Regions from separate parts of the Clostridium sp. BJN0013 genome, predicted to be linked through region 2. Evidence: predicted binding sites of a transcription regulator. Region 2 holds the regulator's gene; the other holds the start of a gene.
What was found. The regulator NrdR, encoded in region 2, represses ribonucleotide reductase genes. The targets are predictions, from matches to a motif close to CACNANATNTNGTG.

Region 1: the regulator NrdR is predicted to act here: its motif matches at 2,217-2,230, upstream of AB3K27_RS01420 (anaerobic ribonucleoside triphosphate reductase).

The regions. Positions count from the first base shown of each region.
Region 1 is NZ_CP162495.1:236,609-240,048, reverse strand. It holds gene AB3K27_RS01420 (anaerobic ribonucleoside triphosphate reductase) at 94-2,199, opposite strand; gene AB3K27_RS01415 (hypothetical protein) at 2,464-2,649, shown strand; gene AB3K27_RS01410 (ferredoxin) at 2,766-2,954, opposite strand; gene AB3K27_RS01405 (hypothetical protein) at 3,117-3,440, opposite strand, start outside.
Region 2 is NZ_CP162495.1:2,422,562-2,426,001, reverse strand. It holds gene sigE (RNA polymerase sporulation sigma factor SigE) at 1-4, shown strand, start outside; gene sigG (RNA polymerase sporulation sigma factor SigG) at 78-851, shown strand; gene AB3K27_RS12325 (YlmC/YmxH family sporulation protein) at 906-1,175, shown strand; gene nrdR (transcriptional regulator NrdR) at 1,281-1,736, shown strand; gene pgeF (peptidoglycan editing factor PgeF) at 1,923-2,651, shown strand; gene AB3K27_RS12310 (response regulator transcription factor) at 2,702-3,397, shown strand; gene pnpS (two-component system histidine kinase PnpS) at 3,409-3,440, shown strand, end outside.

The sequences.
Region 1 (3,440 bases), 1.9 Mb from region 2:
GTCTATTTTACTTAATGTTTTTACATATACACAGAATTTCCTGTAAAAATCATTACGTAAAATAGACAAATTTATCTTTTCCAATATATTGATTTAATAATATACTATTTTATTACTACCTTGTGCTATTCTGTCCTTTCTTTCTGCCGTTTTTCCTTCCCCAAATCTTTCATCTAAGGATAAATATCCAGTTACCCTAGATATGCCCTGTATGTTACTACTACCACAGTGAGGACATCTATTTTCCCCATGTAAATAAGTACCACATTCCCTGCAATATCTTATATGAAAATTTATTCCCATATAGGATATATTTGTATTATCATAGGCATAATTGATTATATCCCTAATAATTTCTTCCGATGGATAATCATCTATTTCTATATAACTTATATGTCCACCATTACAAATTTTATGATAAGGAGCTTCAATATCTATCTTATCTTTTATAGATATTGGAAATCCTACAGGTATATGATAAGAATTAGTGTAATAATCTTTATCTGTTACACCTGGTATTTCTCCAAATATTTTTTTATCCTGTAATATGAACTTCCCACTTAAACCCTCTGCAGGTGTAGCATAACAACTCCAGTTCAAATGAGTTTGTTCTATAAATTTGTCTGTATATTTCCTGATATAAGAAATTATCTTTACCCCAAGTTCTCTTGAATTTTCATCCTCACCATGATGTTTTCCCGTTAGTGCAATTAACGTCTCTGCAAGTCCGATAAATCCTATAGCCCAGGTACCCTGCTTCAATACAGGCTCTATAGAATCATCTAATTTTAAATCTTCAGAACCTTTCATAAGCCCCTGACCTACTACAAAAGGTAAGTCCTTAACTTTTAACCTTTTTAAAATATCATATCTGTGCATTAAAGATTCTTTAGCTAAATTCAACTTATTATCTAATAACTCAAAAAACCTATCCACATTTTTTTTAGCCATAATCCCCAATCGAGGTAAATTGATTGTTACCGGTGCTATATTTCCTCTTCCTTTTGTTCCTGGTTCTCCATTTACATTTGAACAAACATAAGTTCTACATCCCATAGTAGCTGGTATTACACCTTTATCATAATACATCTTATTAAAATCAGCATCCAAATTCATAAAAGTAGGATTCATTCTCTTTGAAGCTACCCTACATGCAATTTTAAACAGATAATAATAAGGATCATACTGATCTTTATTTACTCCCTTTTTAACTCTAAATATTATGTTGGGAAATATAGGCTGTTCTCCTTTTCCCAATCCTTTTTCATATTCAGTTAAAAATACCTCACATACTAAAGCTGCATCTTTAGATCTTGGTATGCCTAAATTTATTGAACTAAAAGGCACTTGTGAACCTGCTCTTGAATGCATAGTATTTAAATTATAAATTATTCCCTGCATAGCCTGCTCTACATTTTTTCTTAATCTTTTTTCCGAAATCTCCTTTAGCCTATGCTCTTCTACCCCTACTTCCCTGAGATACTGTATTATTTCCTTTCTTGTAGGTTCCACAAAAACAGCCATATCATTATCAAAATCGGGATGAGACTGTCCACCAAACATATCATTTTGAGATGATTGCAATAATATACAGGAAAGTTCCGCTGCAGATTCTATTCTCTTTGGAGTTCTAATATTACCATACCCTGTATTGAATCCATGTAAAAGCATCTCTTTAGTTGGTATATGAAGGCAGTTAATAGTTAGATTATAACTATCTAAGTCATGATAGTATATGTCTCCATTTTCATGAGCTTTTGCTAAGTATTTTGGCATAGCACCTAAATTATGCCATTTGTTTGATTCACTGGCTATTCTAAGTAGTTTAGAACTAAAATTATTTCCTACATTAGCATTGTCTCTATCTGTCTCTATACCTATCTTATCAATAACTTTCATAAGATCTGATTTTATATCTCTTATTTTAGTTCTTTCATTCCTATAATTTGAATATACCAATCCTATTTCTCTATGGCCATTTTTTAAAAGAATTTTTTCAACTATATTTTGTATTTCTTCTACTTCTATTTCTTTTACATTAAGCTTTTCTATTTCCTTTATTACTTTTTGAGTCAAATCTATAAAGTCACTCTCTTTTAATTCATAACCAATTTCTTCTGATGCACTTTTTATGGCATTAGTTATTTTTATAGAATTAAATCCTACTTTTCTACCATCCCTTTTCACAACATGTAGCATACACTATACCTCCCAACTACTATATATTGTGTATATATCTTGTTTATTATACTATGTAAAATTTAAAATATCAATTTTAGAATTTAGCTTTATCACAATTTAACAAACTCTCTAAGTTATATTTCTTCCATTTCTTTTAATTATTATCCCTAAATGGTACTTGATATTTTATTATGTATCATATAGTAAAATATGAATAATAATTAAATATATAGTTAACATTAAATAGAATATATAAATTAAATTTTGAGGAGGAAATATTTTATGATTGGAGAAATAATTGATATGAATATTTCTCATGCTCTTGTAAGTTTTCAAGATGGAACTACTAAAGATGTAAACATTACTCATCTACCTTCAAATTCAAAAATAGGTGATAGAGTAAACATAACTCCTAATTCCTCACCTACTTTGGGTGATAAACTAAATGATATATATCCTATCCTATGAATATATTATAAAAATAGGAAACAACAAAAAACTGTGCACAAACTATCTTAAAAAATACTAATTTAAATATTCTTTAATAAATTTATACACAGTCTATTATTTAATTTTACAATAACTTATTCTACTGTAATAGCAGAAACAGGACAGCCATCTGCCGCTTCTTTAGCAGAATCCTGAGATGTTTTCGGTACTTCATTTACTGTAGCTACTGCTTTCCCATCACCATCCATATCAAATACATCTGGACATACCTCTGGACATAATCCACAACTTATACAGGTACCTTTATCAACTGCTGCTTTCATAATATTATCCCTATACATTAATTATAATACAATCAATATATAATGGGATTTTCACCCCTTTCATCCATAATCATGGAATTATAAATTATACTTTCTATATCTAAGAAAGCCTATTTTAGTATTCTCAAAAACATGATTTATTATAGATGAATTAAAATTATTTTAAAATCCTTCTAGTTTATCTTCAGATATGGTAACATTCCATCTTCCATTTTCATAAACATCCTTTATATAGTAAATTTTCTCACTTCTCTTTTTTACATCCCAAAATTTAACAGTAGCTTTATACAACGTAGTCTTATATCCTTCAGTTTTTACTGTAACCCATATATCATATTTTTCCTTATCATTATTTCCAATATTAGCATTCTTAAATTCATCAATAAGCTCGGATTTAAATTCCTCTAAGTCTGTAGACAATATAAATCTTGCTGCATCTATATCATCATTAAAGTTTATTCCAATTTTTTTATCCTTATCCTTAAA
Region 2 (3,440 bases):
ATAAGTTTGTCTTTAGTATAAAATTCAGCGTCTTAGTAAATACTTAAAATGCTATATATTCTAAAGGGGCTGATTACATGATAATTAATAAGGTTGAAATTTGTGGCGTAAATACATCAAAATTGCCAGTTCTAAAAGAAAAAGAAATGAAAGAACTTTTAATAAAAATGCAGCAGGGAGATAATGATGCTAGAGAAAAATTTATAAAAGGCAATTTAAGATTGGTGTTAAGTGTAATACAGAGATTCAATAACAGAGGAGAAAATGTAGATGATCTATTTCAAGTAGGATGTATAGGGCTTATAAAGGCTATTGACAATTTTGATTTGAGTCAAAATGTTAAATTTTCCACTTATGCAGTACCTATGATTATAGGAGAAATAAGAAGATACTTAAGGGATAACAATTCAATAAGAGTAAGTCGTTCTCTTAGAGATATTGCGTATAGAGCACTGCAGGTTAGGGATAAATTAATAAGGGAAAATAACAAAGAGCCTACTATATCACAAATAGCCAAAGAATTAGAATTACCCAGGGAAGAAGTAGTATTTGCACTGGATGCGATTCAGGATCCGGTATCTTTATTTGAGCCTATATACCATGATGGAGGAGATGCAATTTATGTGATGGATCAAATAAGTGATACCAAAAATGTTGATGAAAATTGGCTTGAAAATATATCTATAAAAGAGGCCATGAAAAAATTAAATGATAGAGAAAAATTAATACTTAACTTAAGATTTTTCGATGGGAGAACTCAAATGGAAGTAGCACATGAAATAGGAATATCACAGGCACAAGTTTCCAGATTAGAAAAAACTGCACTAAGGCATATGAGAAAGTATGTATAAGAATTTAAATTTATTGTTTAGTTTATATTAATAAAATATGGAGGGATTACATATATGGAATTACAAAAAGATTTATTTTCTTTAACCAATTTAAGAGATATGGAGGTTATAGATATAAATACAGGAATAAAGTTGGGATTTATAAAGGATTTAAAAGTAAATTGCAAGGAACATAGGATAATATCTATTATTCTACCTTCTCAAACAGCTAAAGTATCTTTTTTTGGGAAAAATGAAGATTTGGAAGTGCCCTGGGATAATGTGAGAAAAATAGGGGTGGATGTAATTTTAATAGATGGAGAAAATATAGTAAGTGAAAAGTAATGTTCACATAGAGGAATAGGTAGTGGAATTTTCAACAAAAAAGTGTATAATTATTTATATACTATATTATAATATATACTATATTATAAAAGGACGTGAATAAAATTGAAATGCCCTTATTGTGGATATGGAGAAAGTAAGGTGGTGGATTCCAGATCTACAGACGATAAAATGGCTATAAGGAGAAGAAGAGAGTGTTTAAGCTGTAATAAAAGGTATACAACCTATGAGAAAATTGAAAATGTTCCTTTGCTTGTTATAAAGAAAAATATGAGTAGAGAGTATTTTGATAGGACAAAAATATTAAATGGACTTATGAAAGCCTGTCAAAAGAGACCTGTTTCTAGAAAGCAGATTGAAGAAATAGCAGATGAGGTAGAGAAGAAGATAAGTAACAGTGTTCTCACAGAAATAAATTCTTCCGACATAGGAGAAATGATTATGGAAAGCTTAAAAAAAGTAGATGAGGTATCTTATGTGAGATTTGCATCTGTTTATAGGCAATTTAAAGATATAAATACTTTTATGGAAGAGATAAAAAATTTGATTTCTAATAGATAAAGTGGTTAATAAATGTTTACCACTTATTTTTTTTACCCCAAGGCTATAACAATTTAAGAATGATTTGATTTGTTAAATTAAAGTTAAAAAAAGTTAAAAGAATATATATACTGCTATTGTTTGATAAACAATGTTAAAATATATTTAAAGAGTTTTTATTATAAAGTTAAAAATATGGAGGATAATATGGAGAGAGTTTTAATTGAGGGATATGAATTTATAAAGATAAATTTTCAAGGAGCAACAGCAGTATTTTCAACGGCTAAAAATAATTTGAATTTTAACAGACTAGAATACAACGGCAAAAAAAATATTGAAAATTTAAAAGGGTGGTTCAATCTAAAAAATATTGGATATTTAAATCAAGTTCATGGATGTACTAGTATAATTTATAAGGGAAATCTAGAAGATGCAGATGGAATAATTACAAATGTACCTTATGAAGCTGTAGGAGTATTTAATGCAGATTGTGTTCCTGTGCTTTTGTATGATAGGAAAGAAAAAGTTGTAGCGGCAGTTCATAGTGGATGGAGAGGTACTTTATCTTGTATTGTTTTAAAGACCATAGAAAAGCTTCAAAAGTATTTTAAAAGTCATACTTTGAATATATCAGCATGTATAGGGCCACACATATGCAGCTCTTGTTATGAGGTGGGAGAAGAGGTAATAAATGAATTTGAAAATTCAGCTTTTTATAAAGATAAACATATATTTAAAGGAAGAAATCTGAGTTTAAAAGAATGCATTTTATACCAGCTAAAAGATAGGGGAGTACGGGATGAGAATATAAGTTCTCTGGATATTTGTACTTCTTGTAATACAGAATATGAGCTATATTCTTACAGAAAAAATAGATATCAGGGAAGACTTTTTTCTTTTATTTATCTTAACCCTCCTGTAAATTGTGAACTATAAATTGTGAATTGAAAACTGTGAATTGTGAACTATACAAAAGGGGTGTGATTATGTCGAAGGAAAAGATATTAATAGTAGATGATGAAGAACATATATGTGAACTTATTAAATTTAATCTTGAAAATAATGGATATAAGACTATTGTAGCCTTAGAAGGAGTAGAAGCGCTAAAAATTGCAAAGGAGGAAAGACCTAAACTTATTTTGCTGGATGTTATGCTTCCAGGAATGGATGGATATGATGTATGTAAAGAAATAAGGAAAGATGAGTTAATAGCTTCTACTCCCATAATAATGATAACTGCCAGAGGAGAAGAATTTGACAAGGTTCTAGGATTGGAACTAGGGGCAGATGATTATATTACAAAACCTTTTTCCGTAAGAGAATTATTAGCTAGGGTAAAGGCTATATTAAGAAGAACTACTATAAAAACTTTAGATAAATATTATGTGTTTGGAGACATAAGTATAGATTTTGACAGACATGAAGTGCTTAAAAATGGAGAAAAAGTAGAATTGACACTTAAGGAATTTGAACTTCTGCAGATGCTTATAAAAAATAAAGGTAGAGTTATGACCAGAGATTTTCTACTGGATAAAATATGGGGATATGAATATGTAGGAGAAACTAGAACTGTAGATGTTCATATAAGGCATATAAGACAGAAGATAGAAAGCTGCGATAAAAAACCTAAATATATTGAAACCATACGTGGAATTGGATATAGATTTAATTGGAAAGAGTAACCGGTGATAAAATGAAAAAAAAATTGATGTTATCTATGGTATC